4 regions of the Paenibacillus ilasis genome follow, and region 3 is predicted to be linked to each of the others. Evidence: predicted binding sites of a transcription regulator. Region 3 holds the regulator's gene; each other region holds the start of a gene.
The links. Region 3 encodes Rex, which represses fermentation and respiration genes when NADH is low (regulators of the CRP and FNR family bind a similar motif). Its sites were predicted from a motif close to TTGTGAAATATTTCACAA; they were not measured.
Positions count from the first base shown of each region.

Region 1: the regulator Rex is predicted to act here: its motif matches at 2,026-2,043, upstream of nirB (nitrite reductase large subunit NirB).
Region 2: the regulator Rex is predicted to act here: its motif matches at 2,410-2,427, upstream of qoxA (cytochrome aa3 quinol oxidase subunit II).
Region 4: the regulator Rex is predicted to act here: its motif matches at 2,114-2,131, upstream of adhE (bifunctional acetaldehyde-CoA/alcohol dehydrogenase).

Region 1 is NZ_JBHDJG010000001.1:3,878,776-3,883,650, forward strand. Features, by position in the region: gene nirB (nitrite reductase large subunit NirB) at 1-1,938, opposite strand, end outside; gene ACETK5_RS17565 (hypothetical protein) at 2,120-2,797, opposite strand; gene ACETK5_RS17570 (winged helix-turn-helix transcriptional regulator) at 2,980-3,300, opposite strand; gene ACETK5_RS17575 (uracil-DNA glycosylase) at 3,447-4,115, opposite strand; gene ACETK5_RS17580 (ThuA domain-containing protein) at 4,292-4,875, opposite strand, start outside.
Region 2 is NZ_JBHDJG010000001.1:3,415,824-3,420,698, reverse strand. Features, by position in the region: gene qoxB (cytochrome aa3 quinol oxidase subunit I) at 1-1,121, opposite strand, end outside; gene qoxA (cytochrome aa3 quinol oxidase subunit II) at 1,185-2,189, opposite strand; gene ACETK5_RS15300 (sensor histidine kinase) at 2,655-3,842, shown strand; gene ACETK5_RS15295 (response regulator) at 3,839-4,471, shown strand; gene ACETK5_RS15290 (ABC transporter ATP-binding protein) at 4,661-4,875, shown strand, end outside.
Region 3 is NZ_JBHDJG010000001.1:3,705,622-3,710,496, forward strand. Features, by position in the region: gene ACETK5_RS16635 (cell wall elongation regulator TseB-like domain-containing protein) at 117-635, opposite strand; gene ACETK5_RS16640 (amidohydrolase) at 667-1,968, opposite strand; gene ACETK5_RS16645 (redox-sensing transcriptional repressor Rex) at 1,943-2,608, opposite strand; gene dinG (ATP-dependent DNA helicase DinG) at 2,671-4,875, opposite strand, start outside.
Region 4 is NZ_JBHDJG010000001.1:3,872,705-3,877,579, reverse strand. Features, by position in the region: gene ACETK5_RS17550 (formate/nitrite transporter family protein) at 1-555, shown strand, start outside; gene ACETK5_RS17545 (asparagine synthase) at 957-1,115, opposite strand; gene ACETK5_RS17540 (Crp/Fnr family transcriptional regulator) at 1,203-1,928, opposite strand; gene adhE (bifunctional acetaldehyde-CoA/alcohol dehydrogenase) at 2,205-4,814, shown strand.

The DNA.
Region 1 (4,875 bases), 170 kb from region 3:
ACGACAAAATTGGGAACCTACACAGGTCTTCACGGTCCGCAGCGATTTGGCATAAGCATAACCCGACGGCATATCGAGCTCTTCCCAAACACTCGGTAAATCTTCCTTCTTAACACCGATGAGGTCCAGACGCTGTCCGCCGGTAACCTTGACAACCTTCACATTATATTTAAGCGATACATCCGCGATTTTCTTCAAATCCTCCGGTGTGGTAACGCCGCCGTACATTCTTGGGACTACCGTGTACGTGCCGTCTTTCTGAATGTTGGCGTTCATCCGTTCGTTGACAAATCGGGATTCTCTCTCCTCCTGATGGGTTACCGGATTCAGCATCGCCAGATAATAATGAATGGCAGGACGGCATTTCGAGCAGCCCTCCGGGTTGCTGAACTCCAGAACATGCATGACTTCCTTCGTCGTGGTAAGCCCCTTGGCGCGGATTTCGGCGACGATTTCGTCCCGATCGAGGGTTGTGCATGGGCATATGCCTTGTTTGCCTGCCGCCTTAAAGCCATCGCCCAATACGCTCTGGAGTATTTGCTCCACGACAGGTTTACAGCCGCCGCACGAGCGGGTAGCTCCTGTACAAGCTTTGATCTCATCCACTGTCGTAAGACCCTGTAGAGTAACGGCATCCACAATGGCTTTTTTGGTTACGCCGTTGCAGCCGCACACGATTTCATCATCGGGCATCTTCTCCAGTGAAAATGCCTTGCCATTTCCTGTTCCTGCGCTGTCAGTACCCATGATCGAATCGTAAATCTCATCCGTCATGGCTGTCTTTTTCCGAATCATGGATTGAAGGCTTGCCGAATCGCTCACATCTCCGAACAATATCGCCCCAACGATGATATTGTCGCGAATTAATATTTTCTTATAGGTCTTGCGCCAATCATCTTTTGCGGTAATCACCGAGTGCTCGGCTTGCTCCATGAATTCTCCGGCAGAGAATACATCAACCCCGCTGATTTTCAGCTTCGTCGATACAATGCTTCCCTCGTAAGGCTTGCCTTCCACACCGCATAGATGCTTCGCCAATACCTGTCCCTGCTCGAACAATGGTGCAACCAGGCCGTAGCATGCGCCCCGATGCTCACAGCATTCGCCAACCGCATACACATCCGGCCAGGAAGTCTGAAGATAATCATTGACTACGATGCCCCGGTTCACTTCGATTCCGCTCGCTTGGGCGATCGCGGTGTTCGCTCTGATGCCCACTGCCATCACCACCAGGTCGGCTTCAAGCTCATCCCCATCCTTGAACCGGAGTCCCGTAACTCTGGTATCTCCCAATATTTCGGTTGTTTGCCTGCCTAATAAGAAGTTGATACCCTGCTGTTCAAGCTCCCTTTTCAGCATGCCGGATGCCATCGAGTCCAACTGGCTCTCCATTAAATCCTGCATGAGATGAACTACCGTCACCTCCATGCCCAGGCTGACCAATCCCTTGGCCGCTTCCAGTCCCAGAAGTCCCCCGCCAATGACAGCCGCTTTCTTGTATGCGTTAGCGGCTTGAAGCATCTGCGTGCAATCGGCAATGTTTCGAAAACCAATAACGCCTTCTTTGTCACTTCCCGGTACGGGTAAAATAAAGGGCTTCGAGCCCGTAGCTATCATGACTTTGTCATAAGGCACCGTCAATCCGTTGTCGGCTGTCACGACCTTGCGCTCTCCATCAATGGCAGTTACAGTGGCACCCGTGTGCAAAGTGATATGGTTATCCTCGTACCATTTCCAATCATTCAATACAATGTCATCCAAGGTTTTGCTGCCTTCCAGCACATACGACAGCATGATGCGGTTATAATTCGGATGAGGCTCTTGTCCAATGACGGTGATGTCAAAATTCCCCCCCAATTTAATGATTTGCTCGACCGTACTAATCCCGGCAATACCGTTGCCAATGACAACTAACTTTTCTCTCTTTATATTGGACATCGTTTGATTCCTCCCCAACACATTTATCTAGTGATCGTGGTATTCCGTTCCTTTCACATAAATTATATCGTCTGACGTCATTAATTTTTGTGATATATTTCACATAAATCGTTAAAATTTTAAACAAATATACAAAATAACCCTGTCCGCATCGGAACAAGGTTATGATGAAAAATGCTCTCTATATAATATCGGCTTCCATATAGGCTCGTTCGCCGTTAGGAACCTTCAAATAAGGACGAATCCCGGCAAACCCCTTCGCGTCCAAGTTCACCCCGGTCATCCAGTTCCCCTCCAATAAGCCACGATCCGATTGCATAATGACGGCAGGTGCCTGAATATGCTCCTGATACAGAACAATGTCGGCCTGAATGGTCTTAAAGGCCTTTCCTTGTTCCACCAACGGTACGGCGCTGATATACGTAGGCACAAAATAATTCGCGATCACATCCAGCTCTTCCCCGTCAAAAAACGGCTCACTGCCAAGGATGGGATGCAGCATCGCGATTTTCTCATAGAGTGACCAGATGATCATCTGCAGGAATCTTCCCGTTCGTCCTATATTCTGCCCGGTGGACGCATTCAATCTATCGGTTTCATAACCAATGAACTTCCATCCGCCGGGGGCTTTGACCCATTTCTGAAACATGCCTGCAGCATCGGCACTGCTTGGGTAAACGGATTCTGCAGATCCCGGGCTTGTTCCAGACACAGCTAGCCACAGGGAGTCCGGCACATACTGGCTCAGCATCCGCTTGGTTTTCTCAAAAATTTGAAGCACTTTTAATGAAGCGTTTTCAAGTTCTGAGATGTCCTCTTGTCCATAATGGAAACGGGAGATATACGTTCGCTTGGTCATGGGCTCGCCTCCTTGATATGCTGCTGGGTTTTTCACATTATATAGCAGCTGCGTCCGCTTGGTGCATGTCCACCTATTCTTGCCGTAAAGAAACAGGAATCATACTTCCATTTAGAAAAAAAACCCTGAAATGAGGATGTCTCATGCCAGGGTTTAATCATCAAGGGGAGTCTTAAGATGACTCATCTTTCGACCCATTGTTCTGCCCAGGATGCAATTTGCTCCATCACCGGACGCAGTGCTTTGCCTTTTTCAGTCAGTTCATATTCAATACGTACCGGTGTTTCCGGATAGACATGACGAATCAAAATGCCTTCACATTCCAAATCCTTCATCCGCTCAGAGAGCATTTTATCGCTCATGGACGGAATCAAATTCGAAATATCCTTAAAGCGCTTAGGCCCGCTCATCAACGTTTGAATAATCAAACCGTTCCACCGTTTGCCCAGAAAAGAAAATGCAGATTCAAAACGGGGACACATCGTAACATTTGTAACTTCCATATCCCTTCACCTCTTTACGAAGTCACCTTGTTTATAGAAACTCATAAGCTTAATCAAAATCTAGAAAACTTACGAATTGTAAGTATGTTTCATTTTAGCACATTTCCGAGAAACTGAAAACCACCTAGCCCCTTTTTCCCATAAAATCAGCGTTTGTCCCATAATATACGAGCCAAAATATCCAAATCTTCCTCGATCAAAGTGGATAATTTCCTATTATACAGTACGGCCGCTGGATGGAACAGAGGGAATATCTTATAGGTTTCCACTGAAAACATATAGCCCCCACCGGGATTCTCCGGATCTGCTGCTTGCTGGACCGGGCCCTCCATCAGTTTGCCGTGCAGCGATGTCACCGTTTCATGGCTTCCGATTAACCGGTGCAGCGCCGTATTTCCCATGGGTGCGATAATGTGCGGGCGAACCCATCGAATCTCTTCATCAAGCAAAGGTGCATGGGCCAATATTTCCGCCTTCGTCGGTGTCCGATTGGAGCGGCTGATGACACGCTCGCCCGTGGACCTCACGATTAGCTTTTCCTTATAGGGCCTGCTTCTCATGGCACTGGTAATATAGACTTGCTCCCGGGTCAGGTTCAGGCGTTCCAGGTAGGCATTCATCTCTTGTCCGGCCTGCCCTACAAAAGGTAAGCCTTCCAGAACTTCATGGGCGCCGGGGGCTTCCCCAATAAACATAATCTTGGCGAAGCGGACTCCTCTCCCCAGCAGGAAGCCCTCAACGGGTTGATGGACAAGCTTGGCCTGGCATATGGCGATGGTTGCGGGATCTACAGGTGCGCTTTGTACTTCACTCATGTGTACAGCCCCCCTTCTTGTATATCATACAATACCCCATACTTAGGTATATTCTATCCCTAGCCGGCAAAAACATTTCGGTGAACATTCACCGCCAACGATAAAACGAGCCGCTCAAGGATTGCCCCCTGAACGACTCGTTAACTCATTGCTTCTTAAAAAACGCTGCTCGTAGCTTAGACTAAAACGGGAAGCGCACGAACCGGCTGACTGTTGCCGAAGGTTTGCTTACCTGCCGTGGAATAAGCCCAGTTAATCGCATTCGTGATCACTTTCAGCACTTCGGGGTTGTAGTAGGTTGGATAGGTCTCATGCCCCGGACGGAAGTAGAAAATGTTCCCATGACCGCGCTTGAACGTGCAACCGCTGCGGAATACTTCGCCGCCTTCAAAATTGCTGACAAATACCAGCTCATCTGGGGCTGGAATATCAAAGAACTCCCCGTACATTTCCTCGTGCTCAATGATGATCGGCCCCGTAATTCCGGCCGCAATCGGATGCGTCGGATTCACGCTCCAAATAATTTCCTGTTCTCCTGCTTCGCGCCACTTCAAATCGCAGCTTGTGCCCATCAATGCTTTGAACGGCTTGGAAAAATGTCCGGAATGAAGAACAATCAGACCCATCCCATCCTGCACGCGCTTAACGACCTTGCTTACGATTTCGTCACTTACCTGGTCATGAGCCATATGCCCCCACCACAACAGCACATCGGTTGAATCCAGTACATCATCCGTCAATCCATGCTCCGGCTGATCAA
Region 2 (4,875 bases), 290 kb from region 3:
GGCGTCGTAAAGCTGATTCGACCCTTCCGAAGCGTGAAGAGCCAGTTGAATATTTTGATCCCGGTCGGTACGGCGATCGCCATCGTTGTGATGGAGAAGAAGCCGTTGACCATGGCCCCTTGACCCATCGTGTAGAAATGGTGGGCCCATACCAGGAAGGACAAGCCGGAAATAATCGCCATACTCAATACCATAGAGCTGTAACCGTACAAGTTCTTTTTGGAAAAAGTTGAGATAATCTCACTGAAAATACCGAAAGCCGGTAGTATGACAATGTATACCTCAGGGTGTCCCCATACCCAGAACAGGTTGGCCCATAGCATATCCATGCCGCCGTTGGCCATCGTGAAGAATTGCGAACCGAAGATGCGGTCGAACATCATAAGCAGGAGCGCAATCGTAAGCACAGGGAAAGCAAAGATAATGATGACGCAAGTAATCAATACCGACCATGTGAACATCGGCATGCGCATCAGGGTCATGCCCGGCGCGCGCATCTTCAGGATCGTTACGATAAAGTTAAGGCCTGTCAGCAAGGTACCAATCCCTGAAATCTGTAGCGACAGAGAGTAGTAGTTGTTGCCGACCGTCGGACTGAATTCGATACTGGCCAGCGGGAAGTAAGCGGACCAGCCGGCATCCGGCGAACCTCCGATAACGAAGGAAATGTTGAACAGCATGGCTCCGGCGAAGAACAGCCAGAAGCTGATTGCGTTCAGTTTAGGGAAAGCTACGTCACGGGCACCGATCTGAAGCGGAATGATGACGTTCATCAGACCGAAGATAAACGGCATGGCCATAAAGAGGATCATGATGACCCCGTGAGTCGTGAATACTTCATTATAATGCTGACCGGTCAGAAACTTCATCTCCGGTGCGGCGGTCTGCGCGCGCATCATGATCGCGTCGACGCCCCCGCGGAACAGCATGATCAATGCACAGATGATGTACATGACCCCGATTCTTTTGTGATCCACGGTTGTCAGCCATTCCCGCCACATATATCCCCACTTCTTGTAATAGGTCAAACCGAAGAGGATTGCGAGCGAGACGAGCACGATACTCACCATGGCGCCGTATATTAGCGGATCACCGGTAACGAAAAATTCGTCCCATTTCATAAAGGCCTAGCTCCTTTCTGGATGTATGAAGTAGATCGGGCGAACCATGATTCACTCACCGATTTAATGTCCTTCATGTTGATGATTTGGGCTTTCTTCAGCCGGGAAGTTCGGCAGCGGTTCGTTTGGATCCACGTTCGTTTCGCTGTCAAATTCCGTTTCTTCCGTTGTTGCAGGATCCGGGTGGACGTCTTTATGGTCCTGATGCTCCTCATTGCCGTTGACATCACCGCCATGGTGATGGTCTTCGGATGGCGGCGGGCTGAATTCCAGATGCGTGTTGGAGAAGGTCATTCGTCCGACATGCGCGGTGTCCAGAAGCTTCTTGAACTCGTCTTCCTTCAGTTCAGGCGCGGTGTCCTTTACATCCTTAACCCACTCATCGTACTCGGCCGAGGTCATGGCAAGGGCTTCGAACTCCATATGGGCAAAGCCTTCGCCGTTGAAGTTCGCGTTACGGCCCATCATGGAACCCGGTACGTCGGCCACCATGTTCAGCTTCGTGATCATGTCGCTCATCGCGTATTTCTGCCCGTGAAGCTGAGGGATCCAGAAGCTCGTGATCGGACCGAATGAATACAGTCTGAACTCAATCGGACGATTGGTTGGAATGTTGACGTAATTGACGGTCTCAATTCCTTCTTCCGGATAGCTGAAATGCCATTTCCAGTTCGAAGAGGAAGCGTAAATGACCAAAGGCTCTTGGTTCTCATAACCTTCCGGTACGTTCTCGACGGCCACCGTCGTTTTGACGGTTACGACCGATAGCACGGCAACGATCAGGATTGGAATGGCAGTCCACAGAATCTCCAGCCATTTGTTACCCTCTTCATGAGGCGGTTCGTAACCTTCGTTGGATTTCTTGGCTCGGTATTTGGTGAGCATGTAGATATAGAGCGCGTAAACTACCGCTAGAATTCCGACCATCATGAGAATGGAGAATATGATTGTATCGGATAGGGTTCTGGCAGCCGGTCCTTTCGGATCTAATACCGTGAGCGAGCTGCATCCCGATAAGAGCAAGGTAAAGCCTAAAAACAATGCAAATAACGGCCCTCTTTTGTTCATGATGTACCCCTTTCCTTGAAACGTTCGTTCGATTCAATGTTACTGACACATCTATAGTAGAAAGTTCCGGTCGGCTTTGCAAAACACATAAACTTGTATAATTAACAGATAAATCCATATTCGTGTCAATGTATGTAATTTTATGTGTTCAAATTGTTACAAAAGGGGATGGTTGTGAGCGAAATCATTGTAGTGGCGCGGTTTTGAGGTAGTTCATACATTGTTCAAACTTTCACGAGAGTTACCAGTTTCGTCACAATTTTAGGCCTGTTTTTCGCTGTGATTGCCCTCTGAGCTTGTCGAATAAATCCCAGTATTGATAAGGGTTTAGGCCTGTATGTATATTTTTTCACAATAATCTCGAAGCGATTTTTTATTTCCAGTTTACTTATTTCCCCAAAAGTATCGAATAGGCTTGTGATATGATATAACTAAAATTTGGAACGATATTTTTTATTGTAAATTGTGAAACTCTTGATAGGAAAGAGAGGAGAGCATGTGCGGTCGTTCTGGATATGGTTTTTATTTCTTCTTTTAAGCTGGCTATGCGCCTTCATTCCAGTACTCCAGCATGTTAATCCGGATCAATTGCCTTGGAGATTGGGGAGCAGCGCCATTTTCTTCACTGGCTTTTTTTTATCGCCGTTATACCGCGCCAAGCCTGCAATGCTATTTATCACACTGCTCATTGCGTCATTATGTTCCGTGATCTCCTTATGGCCGACCACTACGAGTGCAACTGACCCGTATATTCTGCTGGTTTATTCCATTCTTGCGGGAAAAGCCGTGTATCGGCTCTCCGCCGTTCATGCCGCCTGCATAGGTTTAGTCCTGACCGCAGGTGCCATCGCACCCGGCTTGTTAGGATACTCCGGATTACCATGGCTGTTTCTCGCGCTTTACTCTGTTATTCTCACGATTGCTCTTACCCTGTTTCGCACCACCTGGTCCCGTTATGAAGAATCAGTTGTTCGAAATGAAACGCTGCTCAGTGAATACCGTAATATGAAACGTCGTCTTATAACGGACGAGCAGCATGCGAGGCAGGAGGAGCGGGCTCAGGTCGGGCGCGATATCCATGACTCCGTCGGGCATAAATTAACGGCGCTGCTCATGCAGCTGGAGATGCACCGGATGCAGGCAGACGGGGAAACCGCCGAGGTTCTGAAGGGGCTCAAAGCCCTTGCCAAGGAAAGTCTGGAGGAGACCAGGAATGCAGTGAAATCCATGAAGCAGCAGGAGACCAGCGGACTGCCCGCGATCATTGGACTTCTCCGGCGCTTGGAATCCGAGAGCTTTATGCGCGTAACGCTAACGGCGCGGCATGGAGCACTTACTGTGCCTTTAAACAATATCCAATCCATTGCGGTATACCGTGCGGTTCAGGAAGCCATGACCAATGCGATGAAGCATGGGAGCACTCGAGAAGTGCATATCTTGTTTGAAGCGCCTGGAGGCGGGATATTTCGTTTTGAGGTAAGCAATCCGTATCACCGGAGACGCGATACATACCGGGAGGGCTATGGTTTAAAAGCGATGCGAGAGCGAATGGAAGAGGCTGGGGGCGAGCTTCAAATCTCTCAGTACGACAACCAATTTATCGTTCGCGGAACGTTATTCATGTCCAAGTTCATAGAGGAGGGAGTCCGCTGATACGTATATTATTGGCAGAGGATCAGGCCATGGTTCGTCAAGGTCTGAAGATGATGATCGAAAGCGATTCGGATATGCTGGTTGCCGGTGAAGCTGGCAACGGCAAAGAGGCTGTAGCATTATGCGAAAACCATATCTTTGACGTCGTTGTGCTGGATATCCGAATGCCGGAGATGAACGGATTGGAGGCTGCTCGCATCATACGTTCACGATGGCCAAAGACGAAAGTGCTGATGCTGACGACGTTTAACGACGACCAGTATGCGGTCGAGGCGCTAAAGAGCGGGGCTAGCGGGTACATGCTGAAGGAGGCGGAGCCGGAGGCGTTGATTCGCTCGATTCGAAGCTGCTTGAGCGGCGGGTTGTCGCTCCAGGAGGATGTGGCGGCCAAGGTGATTCCTAAACTTCTGGAAGAGAAGAAAGCACCCGTCGTTGATGCTTCGATTACCCCGCGGGAGTTGTCCATCATACGTCTGGTAGGGGAAGGGCGCAGCAACCGCGAAATCGCAGACGAGCTGGGTTTGTCGATCGGAACGGTCAAGAATCACGTCAGCCAGATTATGGACAAACTTGATGTAAGAGACCGGACGCAGCTGGCGATTTATGCCATACGGCATAATGTGGTTTGATTCGCGAGAAAAGGAGATACCCTGTTAAATCCGAATCTAACATGACGGAAGTCATGGTTCGGAATCAAAGCAATGACCGAGGGCAGTGATGGCACTGCCTTTTTGCATATACACTTGTAGCTGTGGACGATATGAACGAAGGGCACCAAGGCAGCTTGGGTGTTCATATCGAGAACGGGGGGAGACATGATGCTGGAAACCGTAGAACTTCGAAAAGTGTTTAAGGGCAAGACTGCTGTGGAGGAAGTCAGCCTGTATCTGGACCGGGGGGAATCCGTCGGATTGATCGGTCCGAACGGCGCCGGGAAATCGACAACCATCTCCATGATATCATCCTTGCTGAAACCGACGGGCGGCGATGTACGCCTGAACGGCAAAAGCGTGCTTAAGCATCCGCAGGACAT
Region 3 (4,875 bases):
CTGTGAAAATATTTAGAACAGTTTTTCCATATTTTTTCTGAATGCGCTTACAATTATGAAGGAAAAAGAGAAGCCCCCTCTTAAATAGTAAGGGACGCCTCTCTTTACTTCGTTTATTATTGATTTGGAAGAATAATGTCATTACCGATCGTGTTACCGTCTTGAAAACGATAAAACCGATAGCCGCGCTGACCGTTGTGTTCATACTGCAGCTGCCAGGCATACTCGCCTTCATACATTCCAGGCAGCAATCGCTTAATTTCCACACCAGGCAATTCGTTATAAATCTGATCCCGAATCTGGGCTTCCGACATCCCTGTATTCAATAAAACGGACTGGACAGCATCGGCACCTTCAACAGGTATGTTGTCATCTGTAAATTTTACCCATACCATACGATCTTGATTGTCCTGATCCTTGCCGCTTACCACCCAATAGTTATTATCCTCGCCCCACACCGATTTATAGGTCTTTCCGGACGAAACCAATTGGCCATGCTGCTTGGCGGCAGCAATCGCCATTCTTTCTTCATTCCAAGTGTCTTTCATAACATATGAATAATAGAGCTGTAAACCAAGCAGTAACAGCAGCACGCCGGATACACTAAGCAAGATCCACTTCGTTTTTTTCTTCAAATCCGTCTTCCTCGCTCCCCTTGATTATTCCCTAGAGGGTTGTAAGACGCTCAAAGGCACGCTGCGCTTCCCGCCGGATACGTTCCTCATCGAGAGTAAGGCTCGCGCCATTCTTCACGACCTGCTTACCGTCAACCCATACATGCTCAACATCCTTCGCACTGGCGGAGTAGATAGCATGAGAAATATAATCCGTCTTCGGAAGGAAGTGCGCCTGATCCGTGTTCAGTGCGATCATATCTGCCTTCATTCCTACCGCAAGCGTACCGATATCCGCAAGGAAAGCTGACTTGGCACCATACTCTGTACCCATCCGAAGCGCTTCGGATGCAGGAATCGCGGTTGGATCCCCGCTTACTCCTTTATGGATCAGTGCCGCCAGGCGCATCTCTTCAAACATATCCAGATTATTATTGCTCGCAGGTCCATCGGTACCCAAAGACACGGTGACCCCGGCTTTCAGTAGTGCAGGCACGCGAGCGATGCCGCTGGCAAGCTTCAGATTGCTGCCTGGATTATGCGACACCATCACTTGATGCTTAGCCAGGATTTCGATTTCTTCATCGGTCAGATGGACGGCATGCGCAAGCAGCGTTGGACGGGAAAACATGCCAAGCTTCTCCAAATGGGCAACAGGGCGGAGTCCGTAATCATTTACATTCTGAGCGACTTCCGTTTCCGTTTCGGACATATGCGTATGCAAAGGCAGATTCAGATCATGGGATGCCTGAACGAATTTCTCGATGAAATCCGGCGGGCATGTGTAAGGTGCATGCGGCGAGATCATCGCCGTAATTCTTCCATCCGCCTTGCCATGCCAGTCTTTCGCGAATGCAACCGCCTCATCCAGCTTCTGCTGCTGCACCTCAGGCGGACATAATCCGATGACACCGCGTGTCAGTACGCCGCGCATTCCTGAGTCCTGCACAACCTTTGCAACCTGATCCATATGATCATACATATCCACAAACGTCGTGGTTCCGCCTTTGATCATCTCAAGCACGGAGAGTGAGGTTCCCCAGTACACATCGTCGGCCGTGAATTTGGCTTCCATCGGCCACATTTTTTCCTGAAGCCATACCTGCAGTGCCAGATCGTCGCCATAACCGCGGAGAAGCGACATCGCCGCATGTCCGTGCGTGTTCACCAATCCAGGCAGGAAAAACAGATGGGTTCCGTCGATAATTTCTGTTCCCTCTTGGACGGTTGGCTCTTCTTCACCCAGGTAGGTTATCCGGTCATTCTCTACAACCATATATCCGCGTAGCACGGACCTTCCTTTCTCTAGTACCGCAAACGTTCCGTTTTTAACCATCCACTTCGTTGTCGTCATGTGCTGTATCCTCCTTACCGTTATCCAAATAATAGGCCAAACTTTGCAAATCCGTAGTAAAATCAGCCGTATGAATCCGGATATGGGATGGAGCTTTCAGGATGGTCGGCGCAAAATTCAGAATAGCCTCGATGCCTGCGGCGATAAGCTGATTCGCTACATTTTGCGCTTCAAAATCCGGAACGGTAATAATCCCGATACGAATGCCGTACTCATGAACCGTCTTCTCCAGTTCCTCCATCGGCTGTACAACCAAATTGTTTATTTTCATACCAACTTTGGGAGAATACGAATCGAAAACCGCCACAATCTTCATATTGTCCTTCAGAAATGCATTGTAATTTGATAATGCATGTCCAAGATTACCGGCCCCAATCAATGCGACATTGATCTTCTGGTCCAGCTTTAGAATCTGGCGAATTTTCTCGATCAGATAAGATACGTCATATCCGATCCCTTTCCGTCCAAAATCACCGAAATACGCTAGGTCCTTACGAATTTGAGCAGGATTGAGGTCCAGTTTTTGTCCCAGTTCCTGGGAGGAAACCGTGGAGACCTCCCTTTTCTGAAGCTCATTCAAATAGCGCAAGTATACAGGTAATCTGCGGACCACGGCTTCCGAAATTTTTTCCGATTTCATGCATGCTCCCCCTAATAATAGGTTAATAACTACATTTCAATGTGATCGTTCATGGTTTCACTTTATTCAGCTTGGTTCTCTACGCCTGCCTCTTCCTGCAGCCATTCCGAAATTCGGGGAACAATCCCCTCGGTCGGCATGTGCTCCATCTTTGGTCCCGGCAAGGAATATAGGAAATATTTTCCGTAATAGGATTCAATGACCCGGGTATCGTACACGATGACAATCCCCTTGTCTTGCGCTGTCCGTACCAGTCGGCCAAATCCCTGTTTGAAGCGAATGACGGCTTGCGGAACCGAAAGCTTCATGAAGGGGTTCTTCTTCTGCTGCTGCAGCAATTCGCTCTTGGCTTCAACCAAAGGGTGATTCGGCGGCTGGAACGGCAGCCGGACGATCGCAAGGCAAGTGAGCGCCTCACCGGGTATGTCAACCCCTTCCCAGAAGGAGCTGGTACCCAGCAGAACCGAGGCGCTGCTATCCTGGAATCTCCGGATTAACTTGGTACGGCTGGTTCCATCCATCCCTTGTCCCAGTACGGTAATATCGCTGGATGCCAGCGCCTCCTTCAAGGGCTCATGCACCTGACGCAGCATCCGGTACGAGGTGAACAGGACAAGCATACGTCCATGCGTAGCGATTGCCGTATCGGCCAATGATTGCACTAGTGTATTCACAAAGAGTGCATCCCCGACCGAGCCCTTCACGCTCGGAAAATCGCGCGGCACGACAAGGAGAGCCTGCTCCCTGTAATTAAACGGGGACGGCAGCAGAACCGTGTTCAGGTTGCCGCTATCTGCCGCTTCCTGTAGACCCAAATTCTCGATCATGAACTGGAACGATTTGTCCACCGACAAGGTCGCCGACGTCAGGATCACGCTTTGTTTCTTGTCAAAAAACAATTCCTTCAAGTGGGTGCTTACATCGACAGGCACCGCATAAAGTTGCAGCGATTTCCCGCGGAAATTGCCGTTAGCCTCCATCCAGTATACCGTGCCTTCATCATTCAGGGCCATGAAGGACCTCAGGTCCTCGCGGTGTGCGGCCAGGTCCTTAAACAGACCCGATAGGTCTGTTAACAGACTGTCGGCACTGTAATCGTCGAGATCTTCCTTCATTTCGGCGATCAGCTTGTCACCCTTGCGTACGACATCGCCCAGTATCACATGAATTTGATGTTCCAGCTCGGCAAGCGAATCCCAATCCTTCGGCTTCTTAAGAGGCGATAAGCGAAGCGAGAATTGACCGGCGTCTCCTGGAGATGCATCTCCGCGTTCCGGAAGCAGTCCGAACAATTGATCGCTGAGTCGATCCCAATTCTCTTTTACGGTGATCAGATCCGGATAAATCCGATCTATGATGGAAGACCACTCGACAGCCTTCTCATGGGATGAAACTTGCAGCAGCTGGCGAAGAGCCGGGAGCTGACCGCTGCGGCTGTCTTTGTACATACGGGTTAGCGTATGGACAACCGAAAAATATTTCATCTGCAAGCCAAGGTGCTTACCGGCGACATCCTCCAGATGATGCGCTTCGTCGATGACGAGACGCTCATAACTCGGAAGCAGCTGGTGATTCGCTTTTACGTCGGTGAACAGCTTCGAATGGTTCGTAATGACAACATCCGCGATGCCCGCTTCATGCTTGGCTCTGTGATAGTAGCATTTGCGGAACCATGGGCAGGCACGGCCAAGACAGGAATCCGAATCGCTGGAGATGGTCTCCCAGAAATCCCCTCCGCGGCCGCCAAGGTTCAGCTCCTCATCATCCCCGTTCTCCGTCTGGGTCAGCCAGACCAGCATCTGCGCCGCGGTGATCACATCTTCCTTCGGTGAATGAAAATCTCTTCTATTTATTTTATGTTCAAATTTTCTCAAACACAAATAATGGCCTCTTCCCTTGAAAATAGCCGCTTTAAACGGAAAAGGAACAACCTGGGTGAGCAGGGGAATATCCCGGTCACGCAGCTGTTCTTGAAGGTTGATCGTATGCGTGCTCACCATAACCTTCTGTTCCTGCTTCACGCTTTGATAAATCGACGGCAGCAAATACCCGAGGGATTTGCCTGTTCCCGTGCCGGCCTCGATTAATAAATGTTTATTGTTATCGAGTGCCTGCATCACTTCCTGGAACATCATGTCCTGGGCATCCCTGCTCTCGTAATGAGGCAGCGTTTCCTTCAGGCGTTCACGTACATCATTCATGTATTGCTCGAAGCTTACATCGGCCAAGGGATTGGGCTCCGTCTCATCCCTGACGGGCGCAATATC
Region 4 (4,875 bases), 170 kb from region 3:
GGATCCGAGCTGTTCACCGGGAATCATATGTTTTTTACGATAAGCACCTTATCCGGACGAACGACGATGGGGGATACGCTGAAAAACTGGGTACTCGTATTTATCGGCAATTTGGCTGGAGCGATTCTGCTCAGCTATCTGGTGTACGCTTCCGGCCTGTTCAATGGCCTGCCACCGGACCACCTCATCTTCACGGCTGCCGCCAAGAAAATGAATGATCCGTTTATGGAGCTGTTCTTCAGAGGCATCTTGTGTAACTGGCTTGTCTGTCTGGCCTTGTGGATGGGAATTCGGGCCAAGGGAGAAACGACAAAGCTGATCTTAATATGGTGGTGTCTGTTTGCCTTCATTGCAACAGGGTATGAGCATAGCGTAGCCAATATGACGCTTCTGACGCTCGCGACGATTTTACCGGGGCATCCCGAAACCATTTCCATCGGCGGATGGGTCAGCAACATGGTGCCGGTCACGCTGGGGAACATCCTTGGCGGTGGATTGTTTGTAGGGATGGCTTACTGGTTTATCTCATCGGGAAAAGGGAGCAAGCAAAAGTAGGCTGTCGTAGGCGGTAGCGAACCTTGGAGCGGGATGAATGATAGCTGTTGCATCCGCTGCCTTAGGGAGGCAGCCATCAAGATTCTCGGTTGCCCAAGCTGTTGACCGCTTCATTCACCGTGCGAACGAGATGTTGTGGAGGAATTCCATCCTCCAAGTTCATTGTCAGATGAAGTTTAACCTGACGAATAAACAAAGAAACCGTTCTTGGTTAATGGTCCGTCATTCTTCCAATTACCAAGAAACGGTTTCTTTTTTTGTATATTAATAGAGTGGGGGGATCTCCGCTTTTTAGATACGTCATCGCTGGAGCGAACAGGAGGGCGCTAGCATAAATAAGCTGTCCTCCTCAGTCATTGAACTGAAAGGACAGCTATGCGAATCTTGTCTTCCCAATCGTTTTACCGATGTTCCACGAGGTCAATCGCACCGAGCACGATATGAGCCAGTCCGAAGCCGAGAATACCGGTGGCGGCAAGTTTATACCTGCTGCCAAGCAGAGCGGCACCCGAAGCAGAAACCACAGTTCCAAGAACAGCAGGAATCAAACCTTCACGCATGCTGAGCACTCCCTTTAATTGGTTTGGAAAGACAAGGTTTATTGTAAGCAGATGACTGTAAATTATGCACAGAAGGGAGCCGGCCGGTTAAATCCGGCAGATTTCGTTCGGACACAGCTCACAATGGCAGATTTCCTGCAGCATCGGAAGATCTTTAATGACAATCATCCCGCCGGCATATTCGATGGCATCTTTTTTGCGTAAGTCACTCAGCATCCGGTTCACGCTTTCTCGGGTTGCCCCAATCATGTTCGATAGATCGGTGTGGGTAATCTTCTTGTTGATGAGAATGGTATCATCCGCTTGATGCTGCCCGTAGGTATTGCTCAGACGGATGAGCGTCGACGTTAAAGCACCGGGCTTTCCGTACATCATGAGATCACGGAATTTGGTCTGGGTGATGCGGTGGTGAATGCCCATCCACTTCATAAAATCAATGGCAAAGTCGCAATGCTGACAGATCAGCAGCTCCAGATCCTTGTGCTCGATGACTCCGACAACACTATCCTCAAGCACCTCTGCCGAGAAACTGTGGTTGTTGCTGAAGAATGGATCGGCTTGACCGACCATGTCTCCTGGATGGTACATATATAGAATAAGCTCTTTGCCTTCATCCGTCGATTTGGTTAATTTAATTCTTCCTTGTTTAACGAAGTACAGCTTGTCGGCGAAGTCACCTTCCCAGAACAAATGGGATCCTTCAGGGAGTACCCTTTCCTTCATGGTGACCAGCAGACGGTTGCGGTTTTGTTCCGAGAAGCACTGCGTGTTCCCTAAGTTTTCGATTTCCATTACATGGTCTACAGTATTCATGTTGGTATCCCCTAACATCCTAAAATTTGATCTGTTTAATCTTTAAATACATTATAACGTGAAAACATTCACTTTTGGGGGAGAATAAGAGGGAAATCGTGGCGAATTTTCAAACTTTGTGATCTCTTTCACTTGAAAGGAGGGAAAGACAGGTATAAATCACACAGAAAAGATAAATTTTAATATTGTGAAATATTTCACATGATTTTAGAAACAGCTGTGTTACGATCGAGGCGTAGAGAAGAAAGAAACACGAACCATGGGAGGATGAGAGATATGGCTGTGAGCAAAGGAACGGTTGAAGTTAAAGGACAAACGGCAGCAGAGTACATTCAGGGTCTGATTGACAAGGCAAATCGGGCCAAAGAAAAGTTTATGGAATTGAATCAGGAGCAAGTCGACGGGATTGTACAGTCGATGGCCATGGCAGGCCTTGAGAAGCACATGCAGCTGGCGAAGATGGCGGTTGAGGAAACGGGACGCGGCGTGTACGAAGACAAAATCATCAAGAACCTGTTTGCCACAGAGTATATCCACAACAGCATCAAATATGACAAGACGGTGGGTATCATTGAAGACAACGCTTATGACAGCTTTCAAAAAATAGCGGAACCGATCGGGATTATCATGGGGATAACCCCGGTAACCAATCCGACGTCCACGACGATATTCAAAGCGCTGATCTCCATTAAAACAAGAAACCCGATCATTTTCGGATTCCATCCATCCGCTCAGGCCTGCAGCCGGGAAGCTGCGCTGATATTGCGGGATGCCGCCGTGAAGCAAGGTGCTCCTGCCGATTGCATCCAGTGGATCGAAGCTCCTTCCATGGATAAAACCAATGCGCTCATGAATCATCCTGACGTCGCCTGCATTCTGGCTACGGGCGGTTCGGCGATGGTTAAAGCGGCATACAGCTGCGGCAAGCCGGCCCTCGGCGTAGGACCAGGTAACGTGCCCTGCTTTATAGAGAAGAGCGCCGACCTGGATCAGGCGGTGAACGACTTGATTTTGTCCAAAACCTTTGATAACGGCATGATCTGCGCTTCGGAGCAGGCTGTCATTATCGAGGAGCCTATATATCATACAGCGAAGAAAAAAATGATCGCCAGCGGCTGTTATTTCGTCAACAAGGAAGAACTGGCGAAGCTGACTGCGCATGCGATGGTATCGGAGAAATGTGCAGTCAATCCATCCATCGTCGGAAAGCCGGCCGCTAAAATTGCCGAGGCATGCGGTTTCGAGGTGCCGGAAAGCACCAAGATCCTGGTCGCCGAGCTGGAAGGGGTCGGTCCGGCTTATCCGTTGTCCGCCGAGAAGCTGAGTCCGGTTCTGGCCTGCTATAAAGTAAAGGACGCCGAGGAAGGCATAAGACGCGCAGAAGAGATGGTTGCTTTTGGCGGCATGGGTCACTCGTCGGTGATACACTCGCACAATGAGGACATCATCATGAAATTCTCGGATCGGATGAAAACCTGCCGCATCCTGGTGAACCAGCCTTCTTCGCAAGGCGGCATCGGCGATATCTACAACACGAACCTGCCATCGCTGACGCTGGGCTGCGGTTCGTATGGACGTAATTCCACTTCGTCGAACGTGACGGCTGTCAATCTAATCAACGTGAAAAGGGTGAACCGCAGAACCGTGAATATGCAGTGGTTTAAAGTGCCGGACAAAATTTACTTTGAAAAAGGTTCCACGCAGTATCTTGCGAAAATGCCGGAAATCACCCGTGTCGCTATCGTTACCGACCCCATGATGGTGAAGCTGGGCTATGTGGAGCGGGTAGAGCACTATCTGCGTCAACGCAGAGTGCCGGTAGCCATCGAAGTCTTCTCGGAGGTCGAGCCGGATCCTTCGACAACGACCGTAGAACGCGGAACGGAGATGCTTGCCAGGTTCCAGCCGGACTGTATCATCGCCCTCGGCGGCGGATCGCCAATGGATGCAGCCAAAGCCATGTGGCTGTTCTATGAATATCCGGATACGGACTTTAACAATCTGAAGCAAAAATTCATGGATATCCGCAAACGGGTCTATAAATATCCGAAGCTTGGACGGAAGGCGAAGTTCGTTGCCATTCCAACAACGTCGGGAACGGGCTCGGAAGTGACTTCGTTTGCCGTCATCACGGACAAAGGGCTGGGAAATACCAAATACCCGCTGGCTGACTATGAGCTGACACCGGATGTGGCGATAATCGATCCGGAATTTGTGTACACCTTGCCTAAAACGGCGGTAGCCGATACCGGAATGGACGTTCTGACACATGCCATTGAAGCCTACGTATCGGTGATGGCCAGCGATTATACGGATGGGCTTGCCATCAAGGCCATACAGCTGGTGTTCCAGTATCTTGAGCAGTCGGCGCTTACCGGTGACAAGCTCGCCCGCGAGAAAATGCATAATGCTTCGACGCTTGCCGGCATGGCTTTTGCGAATGCGTTCCTGGGCATCAACCACAGTCTTGCACATAAGTGGGGCGGCCAGTATCACACGGCACACGGACGCACTAATGCTATCCTGATGCCTCACGTCATCCGTTACAACGCCAAGAAGCCAACGAAATTCGCGGCATGGCCTAAATACACCCATTTTGTAGCTGATGAGAGATATGCTGAAATCGCACGGATTCTGGGGCTGCCTGCAAGAACGACGGAAGAGGGCGTAAACAGTTTGATTGCCGCGATCCGGGAGCTGAACAGCAAGCTCGGTATCGAGGAGTCGTTCCAGCAGCTTGGCATCGATCCTAAAGATTTCGAGAAAAATGTTGAGCATTTGGCGGATCGGGCTTTTGAAGACCAGTGCACAACGAGCAATCCGAAGCTGCCGCTGGTGACAGAGCTCGCAGAAGTTTACCGCAATGCATTCTACGGCCGGTTCTGAATAGGATAGGTATTGAAACGCCGATCATGAAGATCTGTGAAGGTTTTGAGGTAAGGTATGC